2 regions of the Blautia sp. HCP3S3_D9 genome follow, and region 2 is predicted to be linked to the other one. Evidence: riboswitches for the same ligand, from Rfam matches in the RefSeq annotation. Region 2 holds a riboswitch; the other holds the start of a gene.
What was found. A riboswitch is a leader RNA that binds a small molecule or an ion and turns the genes downstream of it on or off. The one in region 2 is predicted to bind ZMP and ZTP.
Positions count from the first base shown of each region.

Region 1: it holds a riboswitch for ZMP and ZTP, as region 2 does, so the genes downstream of both, ACTNES_RS09565 (formate--tetrahydrofolate ligase) here and ACTNES_RS07190 (IMP cyclohydrolase) in region 2, are expected to answer to the same signal.

Region 1 covers NZ_JBQHWS010000040.1:572-15,882, reverse strand. The annotation lists gene yfcE (phosphodiesterase) at 1-91, opposite strand, end outside; gene ACTNES_RS09610 (rhodanese-like domain-containing protein) at 348-659, opposite strand; gene ACTNES_RS09605 (hypothetical protein) at 736-933, opposite strand; gene ACTNES_RS09600 (xylulokinase) at 1,526-3,130, opposite strand; gene araA (L-arabinose isomerase) at 3,372-4,871, opposite strand; gene ACTNES_RS09590 (GntR family transcriptional regulator) at 5,017-6,108, opposite strand; gene srtB (class B sortase) at 6,345-7,211, opposite strand; gene ACTNES_RS09580 (isopeptide-forming domain-containing fimbrial protein) at 7,208-11,920, opposite strand; gene ACTNES_RS09575 (DUF6783 domain-containing protein) at 12,117-12,215, opposite strand; gene ACTNES_RS09570 (DUF1700 domain-containing protein) at 12,286-12,741, opposite strand; ZMP/ZTP riboswitch at 13,119-13,204, shown strand; gene ACTNES_RS09565 (formate--tetrahydrofolate ligase) at 13,374-15,059, shown strand; partial or broken gene ACTNES_RS09560 (FGGY-family carbohydrate kinase) at 15,290-15,311, opposite strand, start outside.
Region 2 covers NZ_JBQHWS010000025.1:11,112-26,422, forward strand. The annotation lists gene ACTNES_RS07140 (sensor histidine kinase) at 1-141, opposite strand, end outside; gene ACTNES_RS07145 (carbohydrate ABC transporter permease) at 271-1,119, opposite strand; gene ACTNES_RS07150 (carbohydrate ABC transporter permease) at 1,123-2,025, opposite strand; gene ACTNES_RS07155 (extracellular solute-binding protein) at 2,388-3,755, opposite strand; gene ACTNES_RS07160 (iron-containing alcohol dehydrogenase) at 4,200-5,384, shown strand; tRNA gene ACTNES_RS07165 (tRNA-Phe) at 5,495-5,567, shown strand; gene ACTNES_RS07170 (O-acetylhomoserine aminocarboxypropyltransferase/cysteine synthase family protein) at 5,821-7,104, shown strand; gene ACTNES_RS07175 (3D domain-containing protein) at 7,227-8,321, opposite strand; tRNA gene ACTNES_RS07180 (tRNA-Gly) at 8,597-8,669, shown strand; gene ACTNES_RS07185 (phosphoribosylaminoimidazolecarboxamide formyltransferase) at 8,908-10,092, opposite strand; gene ACTNES_RS07190 (IMP cyclohydrolase) at 10,270-10,983, opposite strand; ZMP/ZTP riboswitch at 11,042-11,122, opposite strand; gene ACTNES_RS07195 (peptidoglycan recognition protein family protein) at 11,336-12,022, opposite strand; gene guaB (IMP dehydrogenase) at 12,448-13,905, opposite strand; gene ACTNES_RS07205 (DUF6106 family protein) at 14,062-14,565, opposite strand; gene ACTNES_RS07210 (CAP domain-containing protein) at 14,771-15,311, opposite strand, start outside.

The DNA.
Region 1 (15,311 bases), on a different contig from region 2:
GGCGTTCTGCCTTTTCTTCTTTATAAGCATCCAGCGTCTTTCTGCAATAATATGCAGAACCATGGACATCTGACGCAAACATATATTTCATGATTTTGTGTCTCCTTTTTTATAGTTTGTATTTTAGTAACTATTCAGCAGTCTACTGTGAAGATACTGAACAGTTACGTTTTTTGTTTCATTTGCATGCCGCCTTTTCTCTTACATCACACAGTTTCCCGGTGCTGTATGAAACATAGCTGTGTCTCGTATTGCATTCCACAATATTTTTCAGCATTGCAGGATCTGTTTCTGTTATCAGAAACAGAAAAATCTGCCTGTAAACAGCTATATACACCTTATCATGCTTATGGCGAAATTACAAGATTTCTTCCCCGATATGCTTCAAAACCGCCGATCACTGACCGGGTGCGGTATCCAAGTTTTGCAAGCTGACGTGCAAGGCGCAGGCTTGCCCCGCCTCTGTCACAGTAAAGTACCAGTGTTTTCCCCCTGGGAAATGAAGTATATTCGTCAATCTCTGCGTATGGCATATTCACTGCTCCTTTTACATGGCTGTGTACATAGGATTCTCTTTCGCGCAGATCTATGATCAATGCGTCCCTGCGGTCCACATAATAATCCAGCATTTTTGCAGAAATCGTTTCCACTGGAAACATGGCAGACTCCTTTTTGTTATATCATATGTAAAAAAATATAAATTGCCAGCGGAATGAATCCGCTGGCAGAAAAAACTTAATATTCGTTTTCCTCTGAAGTATAAGACTGAGAAGTTTTATTTTTCATCTTATTTTTTGTCTTATCTTTGTAATCTGTCTCATTCTTGCTTCTCAGATTATCGGTATGGTTCATTTCATTTCCATAGGTATTTTTGCTGGATGTCTCTGTGTAATTTTTGCTGTTTCTGCTTTCAGATTCGTAATTTTTTGCCATTATTTTATTCCTCCTGATGCATTTTGTACGCCCACATCTTCTGAAAGTCCCAGAAGAATTCAGGCACTTTTGCAACGCACTTCATTACTGAATGTGCTTCACATTGACTATTATCCCAAAAACACGGGGGAATATTCATCAAAATATGTTGCTTTTTTCACCAAGCTATATTATAATCATACCTGTAAAAAGAATTTACCCTTCAAAAATTTTTTTTACATAAACCCCTTATTTAATTATTTATACTCCCCTCGAAAGTCCTGGTAGCTCCCCTACCGGGGCTTTCTTTTTGTCTTCATAAAAGAACCCTGCCCGAAGGGTCTTTGAACAGCAAAAAAGCAGCATTGCCGGCCTCATGGCTTACAATGCTGCTTTATCTGTTATATTTTTCTTTTCCCTTTCAGTTTCATACGCGCCAGCGAACGATTTGCTTCTCGGTGTTTCCAACGAACATTGCTGTTACTCTCCTCGTATGACTTGATAGGGATATTCTACAGTGTTTATCATGGTTCTTCAATATGTGGCAAAAAATGTGGCGAACTTTTTGTCCACATATTTTCACCAGATCAAAGAGTCAGAAAACTCTTCCATATTACCAGATTTTAGATTCTACTGCTGCCTTTTCGATAGAAAGACCCTTCATATAGCTATCCATAAATGCATTGAATCCTGCTACACCTTCCGGCTTCGGATCCAGTGTGCTGCTTTCCTGGTCTGCAAATACTTTCTTGTCAAGGAATGCTTCCAGAGTTTCACCTTCTTCTTTATTTACAAGATAAGAAGCCAGAAGTGCGATTCCCCATGCACCGCCTTCACCTGCAGTGGCCATTACGGATACCGGTGCATTTACAGCATCTGCAAGGATTTGCTGTCCGACACCTTTTGTCTTAAATAATCCGCCGTGTCCGAGGAGACGGTCTACTTTTACATTCTCTTTTTCAAACAGAAGGTTCAGACCTACTCTCATAGCGCCAAGGCATGTATACAGATTGGTTCTCATAAAGTTTGCAAGGTTGAATTTGCTCTCTGGGGAACGAACGAATAACGGACGACCTTCTTCGAATCCTGTCATATGCTCGCCTGAGAAGTAGCAGTAAGACAGAAGTCCACCACAATCCGGATCACCTTCCAGAGCTTTGTTATAAAGGGTTCCGAAGAGTTTGTTCATATCTACTTCCATACCCATAGCTTCTGCAAATTCCTTAAATACATTTACCCATGCATTCAGGTCTGAAGTACAGTTGTTGGAATGAGCCATAGCTACCAGATGTCCGGACGGAGTCGTAACCATGTCGATTTCTTTATATGGTCTGGAAAGTTCTTTTTCCAGAACGATCATCGCAAATACAGATGTACCTGCGGAAACATTACCTGTACGAACTGCAACACTGTTTGTTGCAACCATACCGGTTCCAGCATCACCTTCCGGAGGACACATTGGAATTCCGGCTTTCAGTTTGCCTGTTACATCGAGAAGTTTCGCACCTTCTTCTGTAAGGACACCAGCATCTTCACCTGCAACAAGTGCTTTCGGCATAATGTCACGGAGTTTCCATGAAAATCCGTAAGGAGCTACCAGTTCATCAAATTTATCAACCATTTCCTGGTTGTAATCTGCTTTTGTGGTGTCGATTGGGAACATACCTGCTGCATCACCGATTCCCAGAACTCTCTTACCAGTCAGTTTCCAGTGAACATAAGCTTCCAGAGTTGCAATATAATCGATATCTTTTACATGTTCTTCTCCATTAAGGATCGCCTGGTACAGATGAGCAATACTCCATCTCTGAGGAATATTGTAGTTAAACAGTTCCATCAGTTTCTCGCTTGCTTCGCCTGTAATATTATTTCTCCATGTACGGAATGGTACAAGAAGTTCTCCCTCTTTGTTGAATGGCATATATCCATGCATCATGGCACTGACGCCGAATGCACCTACGGATTCCAGTTCTACGTCATATTTTGCTTTTACATCTTTTGCCATATCCTGATAGCAGTCCTGGATACCTGTCCAGATATCTTCCAGACTGTATGTCCAGACACCGTTCTCATAGCGGTTCTCCCACTCATGTGCGCCGGAAGCGATCGGCTGATTTTTGTCATCTACAAGTACTGCTTTGATTCTGGTAGAACCAAATTCAATACCAAGTGCTGTTTTGTTCGCAAGAATTGCTGCTTTTGCTTCTGCTGCTCCCATTTTATGTACCTCCCTGTTTCACTGTCATTTTTATTACGGATTATCTGATAAACCGTAATCGTTTATGCGATATACCCTAATAAGTATTATCGCATTTCTTTTATGGTTTTACCATAGAATTTTTTGACTGTTTTAACGTACTTTTTTTACATTTTTAGGGCTGCCATTTCAGGCAGTTCAATGAATTCATTGTTTCAGTCCCAGCCTGATATGGCAGCCTCCATATTAATTGCAAAATTTATTATTTTCTGAATGCAAGTTCATTCCATCTCAGTTCGTTCTTGAAGTCACGGATGTTTGTATCTTTGTCAATGTAAACAGCTTCAATACCCATTGCTGCTGCCCAGTCACCCATCTGCTCTGCTGTCAGGTCATAAGTAAATGCTGTATGATGAGCGCCACCTGCAAGGATCCATGCTTCTGCACCTGTCTTAAGATTTGGCTGTGGTGTCCAGAATGCGCTTCCTACAGGAAGTTTTGGCATCGGTTTCTCAACTTTCTTACACTCTACATCGTTGATGATCAGACGGAAACGATCGCCAAGGTCGATCAGGGATGTTGCGATAGCCGGACCTGTCTTACTTGTGAATACAAGTCTTGCAGGATCTTCTCTGTCACCCATGGAAAGTGGGCAAACTTTAATGCCGATCTTGCCATCTGCAACAGACGGGCAAACCTCAAGCATATGAGACTGAAGGATTCCTTCTTTTCCAGGTACAAAGTTATATGTATAATCTTCCATCATGGAAGTTCCTTTTGCATCTTTCATTCCGGCTGTCATAATCTTCATCAGACGAACCATTGCTGCTGTCTTCCAGTCACCTTCTGCACCGAATCCATAACCTTTTTCCATAAGTCTCTGGATTGCAAGTCCAGGAAGCTGCTGCAGAGCACCCAGGTCACCGAAGTGTGTAACGATTGCCTGATAATTCTTTTCTTCCAGGAATTTCTCAAATCCGATTTCAATCTGAGCCTGAACTGCTACGTGACGTTTGAATTCTTCCGGATCTCTTCCCTCGAGAATGATATCGTATTTGCTGTAGTATTCATCTACTAATGCATCAACATCGCCCTTAGCTACGTCTTTTACATAATCAGCGATCTCATTTACAGGATAAGCATCAACTTCCCATCCGAATTTGATCTGTGCCTCTACTTTATCACCTTCTGTAACAGCTACGTTTCTCATGTTATCAGCTACACGGCATACACGGATGTGGCTGCTTTCCATAATACCAACTGCTGTACGCATCCAGGAAGCAAGTTTTTCCTGAACTTCTTTATCTGCCCAGTGACCAACGATAACTTTTCTCTCGATTCCCATTCTGGTAACAATGTGACCATATTCACGGCCGCCGTGTGCAGACTGGTTCTCGTTCATGAAATCCATATCAATGGTATCATAAGGAATTTCTTCATTAAACTGTGTATGCAGATGGCAAAGTGGCTTTCTGTATTCTTTCAGACCAAGGATCCAGGATTTTGCCGGTGAGAAAGTATGCATCCATGTAATAACACCTGCGCAGTCCTCATCTTCATTTGCCTCATTAAATGTTTTACGGATCAGTTCGTTTGTGATCAGGGTTGGTTTCCATACAAGTTCAAATGGAAGAACACCGCTCTTGTTTAATTCTTCAACAATAATTTTGGAATGCTCTGCAACTTTTCTTAAGCATTCATCTCCGTAAAGATCCTGTGAACCTGTGCAAAACCAAAACTTATAGTTTCTTCCTGTTTTCATGATAAAATTCCTCCTGAATTTTTATTTATTTTTCAGATCCCGCATCTGCTGTCTTAAACAGACCCCGCCATGCTCCGACCTGTACATTTACCTGTTATACCTGCTACGACTCTTGATTCAGACTATCCTCTGACTCATTGTCTTCTCAATCTGCTTTTCTGCATGAACCCCGAATGATCAGTTCCGGATGGATCAGTCTCTCGACTTTACTTTCCTCCTCTGGAACTCTATTGATCTTTTCCAGAATCAGTTCTGCTGCCATCTCTCCCAGTTTCTCCTGTGGATGTGCGATTGTAGTGATCCCGTTTCCACGCTGTGCATACAGAGAATTATCATAACCTGTGATGGAAATGTCTTCCGGTATCCTGACTCCCAGTTTCTCCAGCTCCTCCATAACCTGAACTGCGATCTGGTCATTATAGCAGACGATTCCATCCGGAAGCTGTCCACTCTGTACCATCTCTTTCGCCATCAACGCAGGTTTTACTTTTCTGTCCTCTGTGTGAAACCAGACAACATCATCCGGATTGTAAGAAATCCCCGCCTCCTGCAGTGCCCTGACATAGCCTTTATGTCTTTCCAGTCCCTGCATATCATCCGCTTTAAAGAAGCCTTTGATCCTGCGGTGCCCCAGATCCAGCAGATACTTCGTCACAAGATAGCCACCCTGAGCATCATCCATCAGAATATGAGGTTTCTCTCTCATTTCAGAATAAATCCCCTGGATGAATACATACGGTATCTCAAACTTGTCCAGATTCTGGTAAAGATTTCTGTGCTTACAGACCATCTCACTTTTACTCGGCTCAATGATCAGACCATCGATATCTTTTTTCAGAAGTTCTTCCAGACATCTTGCTTCTTTCTGTCTGCTGTTTGCAGTGTTCTTCAGAATAATGCTGTAACCACTTTCCGAAAGAACATTATCCATTCCCTGTATCAGTCTTGGAAAAATATAATCGGAAATATATGTGGTAACTACTGCAATGTTCTTTGATTTCTTTATATGGCGCATATTCTCAGAACAGTAAGTCCCTTTTCCGTGAAATGCCTCCACATATCCGTCCTGTTCCAGAATTCCCAGTGCTTTGCGGACTGTATGTCTGCTCAGAGAATACTTCTGTGAAAGTTCGTTTTCTGAAGGAAGCTTTTCTCCCGGCCGGATAGCTCCTGATACGATATCATTTCTGAGCTGTTCCATCAGTGAGAAATATTTAGGCTTTCCATTATCTGTCATGTCTTCTTCCCTCCTGTTCTTAGGATACAACTTGTACGGTCATACGAACAAGTTGTTTTTTATGCATAAATTATACAAAATATCAGGGAAGTTTTCATTACTTTTTTCCAAATCATAACTTGGAATAGTCAAGTGGATAAAATCATTCGCCTCACAATTGAAGCTGGAAACTTACTTGGTTTAATTAAAATCCAGATAGATAATTGGCTTTATTCCCCCATAAACCGGCATTTTCGTCACTCAGTTTCCAGCATTTCATAACAAGTTCCATGTACTGCCATACGTATTTCCTTATCCAGACGGGAATTGCAGGTAATCAGAGTTACTATCGGCCTTGATGCATCCGGTTTTATCCCTGTATCGTACATGGAATTGTTTTTCAATTCCTGCAGTTGTAACTTGTATGCAGGACTTGATAATTCGTACCCACATACAAATGCTGCACTCTGAGACGATGCCTGCTCCACGGAAAAAATCCTGTACAGAAACTTCCTTTCCGGAGTTGTAATCTCTATCTGCGGACACTTTTTCAGAAATTCTGGCTGTTCATAACGGTTTAAATTGGCAAACATCATGTTTCCTTCTATATTATGCCCATATAATATGCTGTGAGAGTCTGTCAGGTCTTTCTTATTATTATGTTCCAGAAAAATACATCCAAACAAATCCTCTTCTTTCTTAAAATTATGTTTCAGATAATATTCATCATCCGTCCCCTGCACCACAGGATAAGAAATATCAGCTCCCGGAATGGTAATCCAGGAAACCACCTGGGAGTTGATCTTTCTTAGATTTTCCCAGGAAATCCCAAAGGATTCCCTGATCTTATCTGCATGGCTGTTATGTTTCTTATTGCTCTGTTTCCTATTTTCAGAATTATTCCTGTTGTTTTCTTTCGTGCTTTTTTGTGTTGTTCTTTCTCTTTCCTGAAAAGTATGCTCTGCATCTTCGCTCTGTATTTCCGCAATCTGGAAAATTTCTTCATAATCCCTTTTTGCAGCGAGATTCTGTTCATAACTTCTTATATAAAAACTGCCGCAATACACAAGAAGTCCTACTGCCGCCACGACCATACTTATGGCAAAAGTTCTGAGTTTCCTCATTTCCGCATAATACCTTTTCTACCGGAACCGGACTTTCTGAAAATCATCACACCAGCACCAAGCAGAATAAGTCCAAGCAATCCAAGAACTGCCATTGCCTTAAATGGTCTGGTATCTCCTGTCTTAGAACTTCCTGCTGTATAGCCGGACTGATAGCTTCCGTATCCGGAACCTCCTGAAGAATATCCTCCCGAATTTCCAGATCCACTGGTTCCTGAATTACCGCCGGCACTGTTGCCACTTCCATTTCCGGAATTGCCGTTGTTTCCATTATTTGATGCAGAAGGTGTCTTTGTCGGCACCTGTGTCAATTTCGGACAAGTTCCCGGCGTAGACGGAGTTGGTGTAGCTTTCGGTGTTTCTGTTGGTTTTGGTGCTTCCGTTGGTTTCGGTGTTTCCGTCGGCTTCGGTGTTTCTGTTGGCACCGGTGTCTCTGTCGGCTTTGGTTCTGCCTTTACATATACCTCCTGCTGTGTCGATACTTCCGGTGCAAGATTTCCTCTTGCCTTCGCTGTATTTACAACTTTCTCGTTTTCTGCGCTCTCAGTTTCAAATACCACTTCATAACAAACTTCAATCTTATCCATGTCAGACAGAGAAGTTCCTGTATCAATCAGAAATCCTGTATCTGTCGCTTCTATTTTGATATCTTTTAGCTCTACACCATTCTTTTTCACAAAAATATTATCTCTTACCAGAGAAGCTCCTTTTGTTTCAATCGTATCTTCAATCACAATATTCTGATCAGAAATATCTTCCCGAAGCTGCCTTACTGTCAGTTTATAATATCCTTTCTCTCCGGAAGCATATTCCTTCTTATCAGATTCTTTGACAATTTCCAATACCGGACTATGTACCTGTACTTCTGTCTCACCTGTTGCCGGAATGTTCTCATTGCTGTCTGCAGTTGCAGTGTTATGGATTGTCTGACCTGCCAGCGCAGTGTCAATAACTGCTGCCTGATATTCCACGATCATACTCTTCTGTTCCTGACAGTCCAGAGGATTGTACATAACCTGCTCAACAATTCCACCTCTGTCATTGTCACAAATACTGTATCTTGCATCCTTAATAAGTGCTTTTCCCGTTGACAACAGAAATGTATTGTCATCGTTGACCTGTACATCTGCATCTGTTACATTTCCCTTCTCATCCATAAGAATTACAGAATCCTTCAGAAGGCGCACTCCAGGAGTATCCAGCACATCATAGACTGTCACATTCCTTGCCACGCAGCCGGTCTGCTCCTGTGTCAGCATAATGCGGTATGTAATAATATCTCCATATTTATAGGACGGTTTATCTGCAGTCTTTTCTACCTTAAGAACAGGCGAGTTTACCCAGATTTTTGTGGTATCTTTCACCGGCTGTGCATTGTCTGCGCGTGCCTGTGCAGTATTTACAATTTCCAGACCATTTACACTCTCCTGAACAGTACAGTGGAAGTTAACTGTTACAGGTGTCTGATACGGAAGATCTGAAACAGTTACGATCCAGCCGGTTCCCTGACGTGTGATCTGACAGTTCACAGGCTTTTCTACTGTTTCATTATAATTATCCGGATCCAGCTGATTTCCCGCATCATCTGTTCCCGCCACAGGATTCTGGATCACTGCCGGTACCCCGTTGACTGTAACTGCCCCTTCTTCTCCGTCCAGTGCAAGTCCTTCCGGCAGAGAAAGATCACTGATCACAAGATTTCTGGCAATAGACCCTTTCTGAAGATTGTTCACTGTAACCTGATAGTTTACCTGTTCTCCAACACGGAACTCATTCTCTACACGTCCGTCACCGGCTGCCAGATATGGATTCTGGAAAGTTTTCTCCACTGAAAGAACAGCCGTGTTCACATATACTTCTGCATCATCCTGTGCTGCCGGTGCATTCTGTGCCTGCACATTGGCAACATTGATACTCTCCATTCCATTTGCCTCCTCCGTAACTGTACAGAGGAAAGAAATCATAACCGGAGTATATGCCGGAAGATCTGAAATATTCAGTCTCCATCCGCTTCCTTCCTGAAGGAATTCATAATTTACCGTTTTCTCAGATGTTTCATTATAAAATTCCGGATTCAGCTGATTCGGAACATCTTCTATTCCTGCCACAGGCTGCGTGATGGTCTGTGGGATTCCACTGACAGATACATCCTCTGCTGAAACCAGAGCAAGGCCTGCCGGCATCTGGGTATCCCAGATCGTTACATTTCTGGCGATAGTACCTTCTCTTTTATTCTCCACAAGAACATTGTACTGAACCTGTTCACCCACCTGCCATTCATAATGGTCTGCTGTTTTCTCAATCCAAAATTCTCCGGAATTAACGTACACTTCCGCATCATCTGTCTGTTCATCTGCGTTAGATGCCTTTACTGACGCGGCATTCACGCTTTCATGTCCATTTGCTTCTTCCTGTACGATACAATGAAAAATAAGTGTCACAGGCTGGCTGTACGGCAGATAGGAACAGTAAAAAGCAAAACCATTTCCGCCCGCATCCAGACGAGATTCTACCTGTCTGGTCTCAAATGCCTGTCCACTCTTTTTATCCGGTAACGGATAATTGATCTGCTGTGAAACTCCCAGCACCTCTACACTCTGAGCACCATCTGCAAGTACCAGTCCCTGCGGCAGGCCGATATCCGTGATATTTACATCTCTGGCAATGGTTCCCGCAGTCACGTTATTTACCACAATCCGGTATGCTACCTGTTCACCAGTCTGCCATTCATACTTATCCGCTGTTTTATCAATCTCAAGCTGCGGACTGTTTGTCCATACTTCTGCCATATCCTTGCGGGATTCCTGTTCCCCACTTTCCGGATTAAGCAGATTATCTGCAGTAGCAGAAACAATATTCTCCCATTCCTGACCATTGGAGTTCTCAAGTGCCTGGCATTTAAATCGAATCGTTATCTTCTCTCCATATTTCAGGATCGGACACTCTGCCTTCCATCCATTTTCTCCCATTCGGTTAAGAGTGCAGACTTCCGCACCCTCACTTGTCTGTACAGAATACTGTCCATCCAGAAGCTTCAGACAGGATGGAATCTCATCAGTGATCACAACATTGACCGCACGCACGTCCTTCTTTGTCTGTGTAACGGAAACTTCATAATCCACCACATCTCCGATTTTCCACTCATACTGAGAAGTATTCTTCGTCACCTCAAGCTCCGGCGAAATTACACTCTTTACCCATACAGTTTCTGAATCCATGGTATCTCCGCTTCCATTTGTACGTTCATAACTCATAGAGGCATGATTCGGCACAAGAATCGTATATCCATCCTGTGCAAGGTATTTTGAAATATTTATTTCTGATTCCGGTTTCCTTTGTACTTTCAGAGTAAATGTATAAGTCTGATTATCTGTAAAATTCTCGTCCTGAAGACTCTCTGTTTTCGCACTGCAGGTAACTTTCTGCCCTTCAACCGCAATGTCAAACAGATCTGTCACTGTCTGCCCAATATCATTTGTAATACTAACTTTAGATGCATCTTCTATAGAAATGCAGTCCTCCAGTACATCCTGCACAACAAAAGATTTCAGCTTATTTGGCGTTACCTCTGCACGGATCATATACTGAAATTCTTTTCCCTGTCTGATCATAAATGGTGCATCTTTCGTTGCTGCCGACGCCTGATCCCAGGTACATCCGCTCTCTCCTACACGCTTCTCCGGTGCTTTCTTCATTTCAACATCACCGAAACAGTAAGAAGTAAAGTCAAAATACGCATATGCCTTGCAGTATTTCTGTCCTTTAAAAGTCTCACAGTAGCTCTTTCCTGACGGATCCAGATATTTATTTCTGGTATTCTCCGCCCATTTCTCCTGTGATCCTGCTTTGGCAATTCCGTCCTCACGGCTCTTATCCCATTTATCCAGACGGAACTGATGAACAAACTCTACTGTAAAATTATCCGTATTGTAAAACAGATTCAGCCATCCCTTCGGATCGTCCGGTTCTACAGACCCCAGTGGAGAAGTTACAGAATTTCCCTCTACTGTCAGATAATCATTATCTTTCAGCACATAGGCATTATCCAGATTGCAGTCGGACGGGATTCTGACTCCCTGTCCTGCATCAATATCGCGGATCGTTCCGTGCCCACTGATAGGAATCGTCTCCTCTGTGCCATGTTTCAGAAACTGAAATTTTACTTTCGCATAACCTACAGAATAGATAAATACGCCAATACTGTTCTTGGAGAATCCCACCATAGGATAAGCTTCGTTATCTTTCCACGCAAAAGTAGCACCGCCTTTATTCTGTACAATGGACTCGGCAGTACGCAGATCATAACGGGGTTCCGCATTCTCCACTCCCATAAGAATCAGACGGACATCTACGATATTTCCATTTCCATCCTTTCCTACATTATTGTAACGCATGCCTGCACTTCCAGCTTTATAGTCTGCCCCTACACGGACACACTCTGTATCACGTTCACTCTTTCCATTATCAGAAAAAGCTTCCCTGTCCAGATTGTCACAGCCAAAAGATTCATATGTTGTAATTCCGGGCTGAAACTTCATATTAAAGCGGTATCCATAATCTACCTTCTTATCCTCATCCCAGGTCTCAATCGACATGGATGCTGCCTGCGTAGTATGAACAGGCAAAAGACCCAAAACTGCCTGCAGAATAAAAAGCAATGCCATCAGCAAGGCCCCAAGGCGTTCTTTCCATTTTAAATTGTGTTTCATTTGCTGGCTCCTTTCCAAATAAAAAATATAAACATGAATGTGGGATTTTTCCCTGCACCTGGCAGGATTAGTGAGTAAAAAAAGATGGGATTTTTATAAGAATGTCAGAATGAAAGATATCTCTCTTTTGATCGAATAAGGCAAACAGATATTCGCAATTGAAACAGGAATTTATTTGATTCAGTTAAAATATATACTATAGTAATATTGGAAAAATTGAGAGTTCTGCACAGAACTCCTTAGAACATGTTTGAAAAAGGCTTTCTGCAAGATGTGCGTCACAATTTGTGGGAATGATTTTTCAAACATGCTCTGGTAAAAGTTCTGTACAGATTCCAGAAAAATATTCACGCTAAAACGCTAAATTAGTGATTCCGTTTCTTTAACCATGAAAGGAAAGAAAGAATAATTACAAGAATAATAAAGAAAGGAAGAACTGCTCCGATCACCAGAACAATAAGGATAATGGCAAGAACTGCCCCGATAATAACAACTGCCTTGCCCTGCCAGGTAGAAAGATCCAATACCTTCTTCCAGCGCTTCTCCGGCTGCCGTGGCTGTTCTGCTGTGTTGTCATATCCTCCATATGAGGAATATTCTCCGTAATCCTCCTGTGTACTTCCATCATCTGTATCGATCAGGGTCTTGGCAATCAGCCGCGGGTCTCCAAGTTCTTCAAGAACCTCACTCTCCGGTCTTCCACCACGCACCTGAGATTGTATATAATCTTCATAATATCTTATATGTGCCGCTGCCTTGCCTTCCTGCATATTTCCGGCAAGCTGTTCTCTAAGGATGTCCAAAAATTCTTTTCTATCCATGTCCTCAGTCTCCGTTTATTAATCTTTGTTACCTCTATTGGTAACTTCTCACAGTCTTATTGCTGAAGAGTTACCTTTATTGTTCTATATTCTACCATACTTTTTCTGAATGACAACTAATATAATCATTAATTTTTTATGAAATCCTTATAAACTCATTTCCTGATGCTCCCCCTTTATAATAGCTACATTCTGTTTATTTTTTAACATTTTCACTTTGTTTTAAATGAGAAACTCTTTCATTAAGGCGCTTATCTCTTGTCCTTTATTATTAAAATCACATAATTTTTGTCCAGATTATCTAATTTTTTTGACGTTTTGATGGAATTTTGTTGACATTTTTTTCTCAAAATGCTATATTGTATTCATCAATTGAAGGAACCTTCGAGTACTGGCGGAAAGAGTGGACTACAAACCACGGGGAGTCGGAGGTTTGTAAGAGCCGACCGTCTGGGCAGTATTTGAATCATTCAGATACTGGCCTTTTTTTATCTCGTAGAACAGTAATTATTTCATGACATGTTCTATAAACCGGCAGGCGCTTCCTTCAATGAATAAGTCTGTTACTGATCGTGAATTGAACAGTAACATAAGTTTTTCATGTTATGCGGAGACGAAAGGAGAAAAACATTATGGGATTCAAATCAGACATCGAGATTGCACAGGAATGCGAAATGCTTCCAATCACTCAGATTGCAGAGAAGGCAGGTATTGATGACAAATATCTGGAGCAGTACGGAAAATATAAAGCAAAAATCGACTACAATCTTCTGAAAGAAAGCGATAAAAAGGATGGAAAATTAATCCTTGTTACAGCTATCAACCCAACTCCTGCAGGCGAAGGTAAAACTACTACTACTGTAGGTCTTGCAGATGGTATGCAGCGACTTGGAAAGAGCGTTATGGTAGCTCTTCGTGAGCCATCCCTGGGACCGGTATTCGGTGTAAAAGGTGGTGCTGCCGGCGGCGGATATGCACAGGTAGTTCCGATGGAAGATATTAACCTTCACTTCACAGGTGACTTCCATGCAATCGGTGCAGCTAATAACTTACTTGCCGCTATGATCGACAACCATATCTTCCAGGGCAACGCATTAAACATTGACCCACGTAAGATCACATGGAGAAGATGTGTAGATATGAATGACCGTCAGCTTCGTAACGTAGTAGACGGCCTTGGCGGAAGAACAAACGGTATGCCTCGTGAAGACGGATACGACATCACTGTTGCATCTGAAATCATGGCAGTTCTCTGTCTTGCAAGCGATATCAAAGACCTGAAAGAAAGATTATCCAAGATCATCATCGGATATACATACGGTAAAGTTTCCGAGCAGAAACCGGTAACAGCTGGTGACCTCCACGCAGAAGGCGCTATGACAGCCCTGTTAAAAGATGCCCTGAAACCAAACCTTGTACAGACTCTGGAACATGTTCCGGCAATTGTACACGGCGGACCATTCGCAAACATCGCTCACGGATGTAACTCCGTAACAGCTACAAAGATGGCTATGAAACTTGCAGACTACGCCATCACAGAAGCCGGATTCGGTGCTGACCTCGGTGCTGAGAAATTCCTCGACATCAAATGCCGTATGGCAGGCTTAAAACCAAGCGCAGTTGTTATCGTAGCTACTGTACGTGCTCTGAAATACAACGGTGGCGTTGCGAAAGCCGACCTCAACAACGAGAACCTGGAAGCACTTGAGAAAGGTATCCCGAACCTGCTGAAACACGTTTCCAATATCAAGAACGTATACAAACTTCCATGTGTTGTTGCTATCAATGCATTCCCAACAGATACAAAAGCTGAACTTGACTTTGTTGAAGCTAAATGTAAAGAACTCGGCGTTAATGTTGCTCTTTCTGAAGTATGGGCAAAAGGCGGCGAAGGCGGAATCAAACTTGCAGAAGAAGTTCTCCGTCTCGTTGAAGAACCAAACGACTTTACTTATGCATATGAACTGGAAGGTTCTATCGAAGACAAACTGAACCAGATCGTTCAGAAAGTATACGGCGGCAAGAGAGTTGTCCTGACAGCAAACGCTCAGAAACAGGCAAAACAGTTAGAGGCTCTTGGATTCGGCAACTGCCCGATCTGTGTAGCTAAGACTCAGTACAGCTTAACAGACGATCAGACCAAACTTGGTGCTCCGACAGACTTCGAAGTTACAGTACGTAACCTGAAGATCTCCGCTGGTGCAGGATTCATCGTAGCCCTTACAGGCGAGATCATGACTATGCCAGGTCTGCCGAAAGTTCCGGCTGCTGAGAGAATCGATGTAGACGAGACAGGTAAGATCACAGGTCTGTTCTAATTTTACAGAAACTCAGATAATATTATAGAAATCATATTTATATATGATATGTGTCCAGACGATTTTACAGGCGGGAAGATTTCCCGCCTGTTTTTATATCCGTGTTTGAAAAGACTTTAAAGCACTTGCCACTAAAAATGCCGCCATAGTTTTTACCTACAGCAGCATTTTATCTTCATTTCTGAATTCACTTTTTGTTTCTATATGTAATACGCAAAATCCGCCGGATTTTAGAACAGTGACTTCATGGCC
Region 2 (15,311 bases):
CTGCTCTTTCATCGATGCCAGCGAAAAAGTCAGGGAAACACCTGCAACCGTCAGTGTTACAATAAGAATACTGGCGGTTACAAGCAAAAGTATTTTTTTATCAAATTTCCAGCGGCCGAATTTCGTTTTCCATTTGTTCATGTCGTCTTTCCTCGTCTGTCATATAATTTCACATATACTCGTGTACACGATTAGGGGGCAAAAATTTTGCCCCCTTAATATCATACCATGTTCAACGGTAAATGGACACAACAGATTCTGCGGAAAGAATCACCCCTTTACAGCACCTGCTGTCATACCTTTTACCAGTTTATCCTGGAAGACAATAAACATGATAACCATTGGTAAAAGTGTTAATGTAAGAACTGCCATGATCATTGGTGTGTTCATGGAGTACTGTCCCTGGAATTCCCAGATTGCCAGTGGCAGTGTACGATTCTGTGCGGACTGTGTCAGTGTATTTGCGAATGAGAACTCATTCCACATATTTACACCATTGTAGATTGCCAGTGTTGCCATCCCAGGTTTGGAAAGTGGCAGGATCATGGAGAAGAACATCTGAATTTTTCCACATCCATCAATTTCAGCGGACTCTTCAATTTCTCTCGGAATCTCTTTCATAAAGCTGGTCAGGATAAATACAGAAATCGGAACCGCGAATGCGATGTACGGTCCGATCAGTGACCAGATTGTATCATAAAGTCCTGTTGACTTTGACATTTTGAATACAGGGATCAATGTAATATGTACAGGGATTGACATACATGCTACGATGATCGCGTAGATCGGCTGTGCCATTTTGAATTTAAATCTTGCCAGAGGGTAAGAAGCACATGCTGAAATAAACAGTAACAGGATCAGGGAGATTGCCAGAACAATTACACTGTTCTTGAAATAGTTTGCAAATCCGCCTGTGAGTACCTCAGTGTAGTTAGACCAGTTCAGTTGATCAGGAAGCTGGAATACACCCTTGGTAAGCATCTCAAATTTCTCTTTGAATGAGTTCAGCACCATGAATATAAAAGGTGTAAATGATACAATTGCTGCACCGATAGCAAGAACAAAAGCAATGACCCAGGCTATGATGCTTTTTCTTCTACTTTTCTTATAGCTGTCCATCCTTTAATCCTCCTGTTTTCCGTTTATAAGTTTCATAGTAATCATAGATACCATTGTAATCAGAATAAACATACCTCCTGCAATGGCTGAGCCATAACCCATGTTAAAGTTCTTGAATGATTCTTTGTACATATAGGTTGCCATCAGCTCTGTAGCAGTACCAGGACCGCCACCTGTCATAACATAGATCAGATCGAAGTATTTCAGAGATCCAACCATTGAAAGGATAGCTGCACTCTTAATTGACGGAACCAGAAGTGGAAGCGCAATTTTCCAGAAATACTGTCCTCTTGTAGCACCATCGATTCTTGCTGCTTCAAATACATCATATGGGATGTTTGTATAACCAGCCATAAAGTAAACCATGTAGAATGGTGTAAACTGCCATGCAATGATAAGAATAACTGTGATCAATGCTACTTTCGGATTACCAAGAAGGTCAATATTTCCCCCTCCGAACCATCCGGAAATTGTGCTGACAATACCTCCGTTTGTTGCAAGTGCATATGTGAAAAGGAAACCAATTGCAACAGAAGACATAAGCATTGGAATAAACCAGATAACCTTGAAAATTGTAAGTTTCTTACCGCCAAAGTCAAGGAATGTTGCCATTGCAAGTCCTAACGGAATCTGGATAATGATAGATAAGATCATGATAATAACGTTGTTCTTAAATGCTGTCCAGAATTTTGTATCTTTAATCAGTTTTGCCCAGTTTGCAAGTCCTACCATCTTCTTGTCTGCGGAAATACCATTCCACTGGTATCCGCTTGTAATAAATGTATCAATAATCGGATACGCGATAAATACTACTAATAAAATGATAACAGGTGCCAGAAAAAGTGCTGCTGTCTGACGTGTTTTTCTCTGTCTTAACTGAGCCAGAGATATCCCTTTTTCATTCATTTTAGTGCCTCCTTTTTAATACTTTCTGATATTTGATCATCTGACCTAACGTGTGCCAGAGTATGTTTGACAAATGCTTTCGGAATATGTTAGAGATATATTTCTGAGATGGTTTTTATATATTTTCTGACATGCTGTCTGATATGTAGTTTGACATTGAAATGATTTTTCAAGCACGCTCTGTGTGCTCACATATTTTTCCAAAAAAGAATCCTGCTTACAGGATTTCCCTCCTGTGACGGGTCGCTTCAGCGACATAATTTTCTATCATATTAAGAAGGGGTCTGCACTTTTAACATGTGCAGACCCTTCTTTTCTCACCTTACTCAGGTCAGAATGAATGCCTGCTTTACCTTAAAAGATTATTCAGCATCTTCCTCTGCTGCTGCGTCATCTGCTGCTTCTTCTGTGTCATCAGCTGCACTGGAATCAGATTTAGTGCTTAAATATTCATCCATAGCTGCCTGCATTTCTTCCTGTGCTTCCTGTGGAGTCTTTGTCAGACCGAATACTTCCTGTAAGCCATCAAGATGTGCGGATGCAACAGATGTTGGCAGATACTGGTCATACCACAGCTGGATAGAGGATGCGTTTTCAGCTGCATCAAAGATTTCTTTTACAACAGGGTCTGTGATGTGGTCGCCTGCATCTTTTACAGGAACAATCTTGTTGTTAGAGTATGTGATATCAGCAACTTCGTCTGATAAGTGGTCTGCTGCACACTCGAATGCTGCTGCAAGTTTGTCACCTTCGCAATTGAAGGAAATGAACTGGTCACCTACAGTACCAATCTGGATTGTAGAGTCAGCGTCAGATTCGTCGATTGCAGGGAATGGGAACCAGCCGATCTTCTGGTAGAATTCTTCGCTGTCAGACTGGAATGTTCCTGTATACCATGATCCGCAGAGCAGCATACCTGCTGTTTCCTGATACATTAACTGCTTAGCCTGTCCGTCATCCTCGCTTAAGGAGTTTACACCATCCGGGAAGTATCCGTTGTTAACCCACTCCTGAATCTTCTCACCTGCTTTGATGAAGCAGTCATCTGTAAATTTGCCTGTTCCTGCAACTGCATTCTGGAATGGTTCCAGTCCGCCATAACGAGCTGCCAGAGACATAAAGTACATGGAACCTGTCCATTTAGATCCGTTAGCAAGTGCAAATGGTGTGATTCCGTTCTCTTTTAATGTTGCACAGATGTTCTCCAGATCTGCTAATGTTTTCGGCTCTTCCAGTCCGTACTGTTCAAACATCTCTTTATTGTAGAAGATACCAGCCAGTGATACGTTCAGATATGGGATTGCATATACATGTCCGTTGTAGCTTCCCTGCTCGATAGCTGCATCCAGAAGTTTATCTTTGATATCAGACTGATCAAGAAGATCATCGATCGGCTGAGCAAATCCGGAATCAATGTATTCGTACATTGGGCCACCTGACCAGCTTGAGTACATATCAGGGCATTCACCAGAGCTCATAGCGATAACAAGTTTTTCTTTGTATGTATCGTTCTGGATGGATACCTGATTTACTGTGTAGCCTGACTCTGTTTCTTTGTTGAACTTATCTACTGCTGCGGTAACAATATCTTTGTCCGGGCTCTCTACCGCGATGTTCCAGTAAGTAATTTCTTTGTCGTCAGCTGCAAATGCAGTTGTCTGTGCTGCCATAGGTACCACCATAGCTGCTGTCATGGCAAGTGCCATAATCTTGTACATTCTTTTCTTCATTTCTTATTTCCTCCTTTTTTTGTTCACTTTGTATATTTAAGTGTATTTATCATAACATTCCGTTCACATAATGCCCATAAAATTTTCTGTCCAAAATCTATAAATTTCTGTCTTTCCAATTTAGGTGTGTAGAAAATTATAGGTATCTGTGAAGAAATTTATAGATACATTTCAGCGCAGCCATTCTTTTCCTGTCTTTTAATATATTTTTAAATTTTTTATTATTTTTTGACTATTTTCCTATTATTTGCTTTAATAATATTGTACGTTACTGTCCCCGTTTTCACTGATAATAACAAAACACGGCCAGTAACTATTGTACTTATAAACGAAACATTATTCACTGGTACTGTTTGCCAGCTTACTGTTTGTGAAACCTACATATCTATATAGCATTACAGCTAACAGACAGTCTGTTAAATCATCGGAGGTAATTTAGATATTATGAGAAATTTTGAATATTATACACCAACCCGCGTCATCTTTGGAAAAGATACCCACCTTCAGGCAGGTTCTCTGCTGAAAGAATATGGAGCAAAAAAAGTGCTGATCCACTATGGCGGTCAAAGTGCTGTACGTTCCGGGCTGATCAGTGAGATTTCTGCTAATCTGAAAGAAGCAGGACTTGAATATGTTACTCTGGGCGGCGTTGTACCTAATCCACATCTTTCAAAAGTCTATGAAGGAATTAATTTATGTAAAAAAGAAAATGTAGATTTCATCCTGGCTGTAGGCGGTGGAAGTGTTATCGATTCCTCCAAAGCAATCGGATACGGCGTTGCAAACCCGGATACAGATGTATGGGATTTCTGTCTGAAAAAGGCAACTCCGGCAGGTTGCCTTCCTATCGGCGTAGTCCTCACAATTGCAGCTTCCGGAAGTGAAATGAGCAGTTCCAGCGTTATCACGAACGAAGAAACCAAAGAAAAACGAGGCTGCGCAAAAACTGATTACTGCAGACCCAGATTTGCCATCTTAAATCCACGCCTCACATACACACTCCCTCAGTATCAGACAGAAAGCGGCTGTGTAGATATCCTTATGCACACCATGGAACGCTACTTCGTAAATATTGAAACCATGGAGATTACCGACAGTATCAGCGAATCTCTCATGCAGACAGTCATCTACAATGCCCGCATTCTCATGAAAGAGCCAGACAACTACAGTGCCAGGGCAGAAATCATGTGGGCCGGAAGCCTCTCCCACAATGGCCTGACCGGATGCGGCACAGGCGGTGGTGACTGGGCCTGCCATCAGCTTGAGCACGAACTTGGCGGCGTCTACGATGTCACCCACGGTGCCGGGCTCGCCGCCATCTGGGGAAGCTGGGCCCGTTACGTTTACGAAGTAAACCCGGAACGTTTTGCGCAATTCGCAACTAACGTATTCGATATCCCATGTGGAACCGACTATAAAGAAACAGCCCTCGCTGGAATTGAAGCAATGGAAAACTTTTTCCGTTCCGTGGAAATGCCAACCAGTTTACATGAACTGGGGCTTGACCTCACTGAGCAGGAAATCCATGACCTTGCATTCAAATGCAGCTTTGAAGATACCCGCACCATTGGCGTATTCAAACAGCTCAATATGAAAGATATGGAAAAGATATACCTTATGGCCAGATAAGGTATATCTCCACCATTTTCTCTTTTTTCGCAAAATTTTAAATTTTTGCTTGCATTCAAACAATCTATATGCTATTATAAAACTCGTGGTAAACATATCACATACCAAATGCCCAGATAGCTCAGTTGGTAGAGCAGAGGACTGAAAATCCTCGTGTCGCTGGTTCGATTCCGGCTCTGGGCATTTTTTTTTGTTATCTTTTATCTCATGACTGGTTAGAAAAAGCCTGGGCATTTTTTTGTTATCTTTTATCTCATGACTGGTTAGAAAAAGCCTGAGCATTTTTTATTATCTTTTTTGTTGTCTTCTCTAATTTTCAGCGTTATAATCTTTTTATGACTATCATGAAATTTTGTATCAATATCATCAATATTTTCCCAATATTAATACAACGTTTTATTGAAGCAACATTTAACATAAGAAAGGAAACTATCTCATGAGTGACTTCAAACTCGAGACTAAATGTCTCCATTCCGGTTACACTCCATCTAAGGGGGAACCATGTGCACTCCCGGTTTATCAGAGTACCACTTATAAATATGATACCACTGATGAAATGGGCCAGCTCTTTGATCTGAAGGCAGAAGGATATTTCTATACCCGTCTGCAGAACCCGACCAACGATGCTGTAGCAGCAAAAATTGCTGATCTGGAGGGCGGTGTTGCCGCAATTCTTACCTCCTCCGGACAGGCAGCTAACTTCTATGCCGTCTTCAATATCTGCGAAGCAGGTGACCACGTTGTCGCAGCTTCCACTATTTACGGAGGAACGTTCAATCTCCTTGCTGTTACATTTAAGAAACTCGGTATTGACTGTACCTTTGTTGACACAGATGCAACACCTGAAGAAATCGCTGCTGCATTCCGTCCGAACACCAAAGTACTTTTTGCAGAAACCATTGCAAACCCTGCACTGGTAATTCTGGATATCGAGAAATTCGCAAAGGTTGCTCATGAGCATGAAGTTCCGCTTATCGTAGATAATACCTTCGCAACCCCTGTAAACTGTCGTCCTTTTGAATGGGGTGCAGATATCGTTACCCATTCCACAACCAAATATATGGATGGACATGCTGTACAGGTCGGCGGCGCCATCGTTGACAGTGGTAACTTTGACTGGGATGCCTATGGACACAAATATCATGGTCTGACAGAACCGGATGAATCTTATCACGGCGTTGTCTACACCAAACAGTTTGGAAAAAAAGCCTACATTACAAAGGCAACTTCTCAGCTGATGCGTGATCTGGGTTCCATTCCTTCTCCAACAAACTGCTTCCTGCTGAATCTCGGGCTGGAAACCCTTCCGCTTCGTGTAGAGCGCCACTGCTATAACGCACAGAAAATCGCAGAGTTCCTGAATGCCCACGAAAAGGTATCTCACGTAAACTATGCCGGACTTCCGGATGACAAATATTATCCACTAGCTCAGAAATACATGAACAGTGGCAGAACATGTGGTGTTATTTCTTTTGAACTGACAGGTGGCAGAGAAGCTGCGGTACGATTTATGGACAGCTTAAAACTTGCTACTATCGCTACTCATGTGGCTGCATCCAAGACTATGATCCTGCATCCAGCAAGCCATACCCATCGTCAGATGAATGATGAACAGCTTGTAGAGGCCGGTGTATCACCTGGAATGATCCGTCTCTCCGTTGGTATTGAAAACGTAGAAGACATTATTGCTGATATTGAACAGGCACTGAAAAACGCATAATACGCAAGAGAGAGTTCTTCAGGCAAATTTCTCTGACTGCTAAAAACGTTTGATCAACATAAAAAATCCGACAGAAGTGAGAATGCTCCTGTCGGATTTTCTATGTTGTCTTTTTTTCAGTTTTACTGAAGTAAATATACATCTGTATAATATACGCCCTTATCTTCGCCTTCCTGGTGAGTCGCAACGTAAATATCGATACAGTTCTGCTTGATCGCACCACCACAATCCTCTGCAACGTAAACCTGTCCATTGATTACGACTTTTGATCCATATGGAATCTGAGACGGATCTACTGCAATCGTATGATTGGTTGTCGCAGTCACACCAGACGCTGTAACACCATTTGCCCATGGACCACAGCAGATACTGCAAGGACAGTAATGTGTGATCTTAAATGTTCCCAGTGGCTTCAAAGTTGCATCAGAAGATACTGCAACCGGAGTACCGATCTGTACTCCATTAACAGCTTCACCCTTATCTGCAGTCACACCTTCTACAGCATCCGCAAATACCCCTTTGCCTTCACTCTTATGGATCACTCCTGCTTCCTGACCATCAACTTCTGCAATCTTCGTTTCCTCTTCACTCTCCTGCGTATCTGTCACATTCTCCAGCACATTGGTAGGAATATATCCGATCGTATTCTTTCCCGCATCATTTTTATAGGAAATCTGACTCCAGATATCATTTACCGTAGCAAGACGTTTGATCTCATCCTCCTGGATAACCTCACCTACTACCTCTCCATCTTTCTTACCCGGATAATCCAGAATGTCACTGTCTTTTAATGCTGTAAAAGTACCCTTTGCAGTTTTCACCTGGTCACTGTCATTGATATTCTTTGTTCTGACATACCCGATGATCTTCTGTGCTCCCTTTTTATTCTTGTACTCGTAAGTTACCTTGCTCCAGCCATTATCACATACAGCAACACGCTCCACATTTGTTCCGAGATATACTTTCTTTAATTTTCCGGCATCCTTTCCCGGATTAGATCTTATATATGTATACTTGACGGATATAGAAACTGTATCTGCCTTGGCAACTGCAGTCACCTTCTTACCGTTGCCATCATCAATTTCAAAAATCTGTGGAGTTTTATTGTCCTGCTTATACGCATTGATCGTTCCCTCATAATCAAGGATATTCGCTGATACCGTAGTCGGAACCATCAGTGAAAAACAAAGCGTCAGCATCATCAGTCTTTTCTTCATGACTAAATTTCATCTCCTTTATTGCTTTTCATTCCTGTCCACTATTTACACAGGAACTTCTTTGCATTTGTTAATCATAGCACAGCCCCTGATGTTTTGCAATTTTCCTTCTTCAGACTTCACGAAATGTTCAGATTTTATATTCCCTGATACGCAAAGAAAAATATATATTTGAAATTTTATAAAAAAGTGAAAAAAACATTTGACAAAAAGAACTTTTTATAGTAGTATATATTTTGTCGCTGAGGTAACTGTTTCAGCAAGAAATAATAAATGCGATAGTGGCGTAGTTGGTAACGCGCGACCTTGCCAAGGTCGAGACCGCGGGTTCGAGCCCCGTCTATCGCTCTTAGAGAATCAGCTGTTGCTGGTTCTTTTTATTTTATCATCTACCAGGTTCTTACATTATTTCTTATAGTACTTTTATAGTACCTCTTATATTATTCACTATCTCCCATCTTCAATACCAGTGCAAGACAAATAAAGATCGTGGGCGCTTTTGCATAAGTTTTAGAAAAAGTTTTTTCTTAAACTCCGAAACCACACCCACGATCTTTATTTGTCTCGCACGTCCCTTTTATATTTCTTAGTGATGGAATAATCTAATTCCAGTAAAGCTCATTGCCATTCCATATTTATTACATGTATCAATTACATCCGCATCACGCACAGATCCACCCGGCTGAGCAATATATTTTACGCCGCTCTTATGCGCACGCTCAATATTATCACTGAATGGGAAGAACGCATCAGATCCAAGAGTAACATCTGTCATCTGATCCAGCCATGCACGTTTCTCTTCTTTTGTAAATACTTCCGGTTTCTCTGTGAAAGTTTTCTCCCACATACCATCAGCAAGTACATCCATATATTCATCCCCGATATAAACATCAATGGCATTGTCACGCTCTGCACGGGAAATGCTGTCCTTAAATGGCAGATTCAGCACCTTTGGACACTGACGAAGGAACCAGTTATCAGCCTTCTGTCCTGCCAGTCTTGTGCAGTGTACACGGGACTGCTGTCCTGCCCCAACACCGATTGCCTGTCCGTCTTTTACAAAGCATACAGAGTTAGACTGTGTATATTTCAGAATGATCAGAGAAATCTTCATGTCACGTTTTGCTTCCTCTGTAAGTTCTTTATTCTCAGTCACGATATTGGAAAGCATTTCATCGTCAATGACAAGTTCCTGACGTCCCTGTTCGAAAGTTACTCCAAATACCTCTTTATGCTCCAGCGGAGCCGGTACATAATTCTCATCAATCTGGATAACATTGTAGTTGCCCTTTTTCTTCTGTTTCAGAATTTCCAGTGCTTCCTCTGTATATCCAGGTGCGATGACACCATCAGATACTTCTCTCTTGATGAGAAGTGCTGTATCTTTATCACAAACATCAGAAAGAGAAATGAAATCACCGAAAGAAGACATTCTGTCTGCACCACGGGCTCTCGCATAAGCACATGCCAATGGAGAAAAATTCTTCCAGTCCATATCATTAACCCAGTAAATCTTTGCCAGTGTCTCTGTCAGTGGAAGCCCTACTGCTGCACCTGCCGGAGATACATGTTTAAAAGATGTAGCTGCTGGAAGTCCTGTCGCTTTCTTCAGGTTTGTTACCAGCTGCCATCCATTAAATGCATCCAGGAAATTGATATATCCTGGTCTTCCGGAAAGCACTTTAATCGGAAGTTCAGAACCATCTGCCATATAAATTTTAGCAGGTTTCTGATTCGGGTTACAGCCATATTTTAATTCGAATTCTTTCATTGTATTAATCCTCCGTATGAACGAAATAAATATTCCAAAATTGATTTCTGTAAATAATCCTTTACTGCAAAAGCATTGTCTTCTGTTCACGGTAATCTGCGCATATTATCTGTGTTCAGGCTACTATTCATTCTGTGCACAATAACACGATTCAGTAACCGACTCCGTGACTGACTGTTATTTATTTTTATTAATGATCTTACTTTCGTACTTACCAGTCTCAATATCAATATATCTCACAAACAGAGATACTTTGTTATCTTCGTTCAGGCTGTTCCAGAGAAGTTCTGCAAACACATCCATATCATCTGGAATCGCTACCAGCTTCGGCTCTCCCTCAAAACTTGGAAGTGGGTTTCCGTCACATTTATAGGTATGAATAAAATGTCCCTCTCCTGCAATGGCATTCTCGTATGCAAATGTATAACGGTTACATGCATCCGGATTTCCGTTATTGCTCTTGAGGATTGACATTGCATAGCTGAATTTTCCATCCTCTACGTGCATCACACCGGAAATACGAGGTGTATAGTTTGGTCCATCCGGCTCAAATTCTCTACTTCTTAAGGACTGTTCAAAAGTAAGCTGGTGATCCATTCCCTCATAAACAGTATCTGTCTGATCTCCGTTTGTCACGATTGTTTTGTTTCCCAGTACACGTACAGGTGCGTAGATGATCAGGCTTGGATCTGTAAGTTTGGACGGGTCAAAAGCCTGTGTGCGGATGCCCTCGCCTTCTTCTACAAATACTCTGTTTCTGCTGTTCTCGCTTCTGCCCATGATGAAATAAGCTGTCACTGCTTTCTTACCGTCTGCGGAACGTCCGATTACAATTCCTCTTCCAGGATAGGAATTCTCTTTCAGTTCTTTTTCCAGTGATAACATTTCCATAGTTTTTTCTCCTTTTCTTTAAAAATAAGGTCAAAAAAGCCTGGGAAACCCTTTATCTCCAGGCTGCCCAGGCGGTCGGCTCATATCCACGCTGCACTCCCTGTAGGTGATCCTACTTCCGCCAGTCATGCAGGCACTGTTGTGAAAAACTCACACGCTGTTATTATAGTACAATACTTCTTTGCGGATTTCAAGGCAAATTTTTTTGCAGGCTGCTGATTTTCTTTATGATTTCCCTCATGATTTTTATGCCCTCCATTTCAAAAATGCGAATGTCAAGCGAATGAAATAATCTTCAAAATGTGCCTTAAATTTTCTGGGATTGCTATAAATAACAGATTATCGGCCTCTATTAATTATTCTGTAAGCTATAGTCTGTCTCAATCTGCGCTGCAATATCTGCTTTCATCTGTAACCATGCATCCGGATTCTCCACATAATATTTCGGACAATCTTTTCCTGTGACATCATAATGGCGAATCACATTTTCTGAAGTTAAATCAAACCTTTTGCAAAGCCACGCTGTTAATTTTACTACCGAATCATACGTTGCATCATTAAATTTTCCTGTCTCATCAGGATGACAACACTCGATAGATAATGTATCTACATTGCGGGAATTTGTTGCGTAAGACATCTCTGAAGTTGGAATACACTGTACTACCTCTCCCTCCAGTCCCACCACAAAATGACTGCTTACTTTTGTATCATGAGTATTCGCTAAATTTTCAAAATAGTTCCGGTTAGCAATCGCTGTTGCTCCCGGATTTGCAGTATAATGAACCGCTATATACTGTACACTCTCAATTGGAATCTGCGGTCTGGAATATTCATTCGGTGTAAGCAATTTCACATCTATGTATGGTGCCCCTTCTTTCTGCCATTGTTCCGGACCACCGGAAGAATCTGATGAATCTGTTTCTGACTGTTCTGTATCAGAAACCACTGTGTCAGAATTATGTATAAATCCTCCAATACTCCATCCATTTTCACTCATACGATTTATAACGATCCATCCCGCCAGAACTATAATAACCATCAGTAAACCGATAATAAGAACCCTTTGATTTCTCTGTCTGACCCTGCTGCTTTTCCCCCGTTTCTTTCTGCCTGCAGTTTTTTTTGCCGCATATGGATTTGCAGATTTTACAGTCTTTGAAATTCCATTTTTCTTTGCTGTTTCTGCTGTCTTGGTTCTTCGTGATCTCACTGTCGTTTTTGCTGTTTTGGTCCCCGTTCTTTTCCTTTTTGTCTGTTTCTGCATTTTTACCTTCTCTTATAATTATATTGGTTCTATAGCACTCCTCGGAAATAATGCATCTTAACCCAGCTATCCCCCATCATATATTTATTACGCCTCTTCCAATGAATAATAAACAAAAAACACCCCGGTCAGCATGCCGGAAGGTATTTGCTTTCCTTCCACTAGCAGCCAACCAGGGCATATATTACTGTAAATCTTTATTATTTATCATCTACGCTATAGTTTGGCGCTTCTTTTGTGATGTGAATATCATGCGGATGGGATTCCTTAAGAGACGCTGCAGAAATCTTGATGAATCTGCCTGTTTCTTTCAGCTTCTCAATTGTCTCTGCTCCACAATATCCCATACCGGAACGGAGACCACCCATGAGCTGGAATACTGTATCCTCAACATGTCCCTTGTAAGCAACACGTCCTTCAACACCTTCCGGAACAAGCTTCTTCGCATTCTCCTGGAAATAACGGTCTTTACTTCCGTTCTCCATAGCTGCGATAGATCCCATACCACGGTATACTTTGTATTTTCTACCCTGATACAGTTCGAATGTTCCCGGGCTCTCATCGCATCCTGCAAACATGCTTCCCATCATGCAGACATTCGCACCAGCTGCGATTGCCTTTGTGATATCGCCTGAATATTTGATACCACCATCCGCAATGATCGGGATTCCGTATTCTTTCGCTGCTTCGTAACAGTCCATGACAGCTGTGATCTGCGGAACACCGATACCAGCAACAACACGTGTTGTACAGATAGAGCCAGGTCCGATACCAACTTTAACTGCATCTACGCCAGCTTCGATCAAAGCTTTTGTTGCAGCGCCTGTTGCTACGTTACCTGCGATTACCTGCAAATCCGGATATGCAGCTTTGATCTCACGTACAGCTTTCAGAATATTCTCTGAATGTCCGTGTGCAGAATCAATTACGATCACATCTACAGACGCCTTTACAAGTGCATCTACACGTGCAAGCACGTTAGCTGTGATTCCTACTGCAGCACCACAGAGAAGACGTCCCTGATCATCTTTGGCTGCCAGAGGATATTTAATCTGTTTCTCAATATCTTTAATAGTAATTAAACCTTTCAAATTAAAGTCATCATCTACAATGGGTAATTTCTCTTTACGGGATTTTGCCAGAATCTTCTTGGCTTCTTCCAGTGTGATTCCTTCTTTGGCTGTAATCAGTCCCTCAGAAGTCATGCACTCTTTGATTTTCTTACTGAAATCTGTCTCAAATTTCAGGTCACGGTTGGTAATGATTCCAACCAGCTTTCTGCCTTCTGTGATCGGCACACCGGAGATACGAAACTTCGCCATTAACTCATCTGCGTCCTTAAGTGTATGTTCAGGAGATAAATAGAAAGGATCTGTGATAACACCGTTCTCAGAACGTTTTACCTTGTCTACTTCTTCTGCCTGCGCTTCAATGGACATATTCTTATGAATAATACCAATACCACCCTGTCTCGCCATAGCGATCGCCATGCGATGCTCGGTTACTGTATCCATTCCCGCACTCATCATAGGAATGTTCAGTTTAACCTTCTTTGTTAAGTAAGTTGTGACATCTACCTGATTCGGAATTACCTTTGAATATGCCGGAACTAACAGCACGTCATCAAATGTAATGCCTTCACCAATGATAGTACCCATTGCATTTCCTCCCTTGCGTATATGAAATTGAATTACTACTATTGTCTGTTACAATATAAGAATTCTACAGAGCATTCCCTATATTGTAATAAATAAAAAGGAACCAGCAACTGGCCCTTTTATTTTTCACAAGTGTAACAAAAATCAGTTTCTATGTCAATCCAAAAAAACTTTGCTCGGTGCTGAATTTTTCATAGCTTTTGCAAGTGCTTCATCTGGTTCCAGAATAATCTTGCATAAATCTCCGTCAAGTCTTGTGATGACCCCGAAACGTTTATGTTCTGAATTTCCTGATGAAAAATCCAGTACTTTCATCTTCTGGTTTCCGTTGTAATAGTCCATTCTGTGGGAATTTAACGGAGCTGCCAGATCTGCCTCTGATAATTTGAAACTCTTTACTCTCTTTCTTTTTGTCTTTGACATGATCATGTCGATGTCGAAATCGCCATTGATAAACAGATATTCGTATTCTACGTCTGTTTTAGGAATTACGAAATAACATGCAATTCCAAATGCTACAGCTACGATCCATATTAATGGGGTGATAATCAGTCCGGCAATTACTGCGATTGCTGTCAACACAATCAGGCCATACTTTACAAGACTGTCTTTGATTGTGTGCTCCCGTTTTACCAATAATTCTGAATACAGGTCACTCATCTTCATTGCTCCTTTTCTTCTGTTTTTTCCGGCAGCCTGAATCAATTTTTCAGCAGCCCGGATATTTCAACAGGTATTATAGCACAAAAAGGGACTGCCGTCTATGCGGCAGTCCCCCAGATTTTGTCAGTTTAGAAAATCTCATCACAAAAGATGATATTCCATGGATTTTGACCCGTAGCTGTGAAGCATTGAGCAGGTACACTTATTTCATATTTACTGTTACCACACATTTTGCAACCACACCCGAGCCATCCAGTGCATGAGCTGTAATTACCGCAGTTCCATTTCCCACAGGTGTGAGGTAATGTTTACTGAATTCCGTCGCCCATCCACTGTTTACCAGTACAACAGACTTATCACTCGTGGTCCATCTGCATCCCTTTACTGTGGCATTGGATGGACTGTAGGTTGCTTCTATAACATAATGCTTCTTCTTGTCTGTGATTGTTACGGATGTCTGGCTTAATTTGATCGATTTCACTTTGATTACCTGAGTATTCTGATCATCCGGAATAGAAGGCAGTTCCGAAGTTCCATTGTCATCTTTATAATCTACGGTTACTTTACACTGAGCAGTCAGTCCGGAACCATCCAATGCATAAGCTGTAACTACTGCTGTTCCATTTCCCACAGCCGTAAGCATTGTACTGGAAGAAGCCAGATAATCATACCCACCTACCGATACTACAGACGGATCGCTGCTTACCCATCCAAGCATTTTATAATAAGCTCTGAACGGCAGA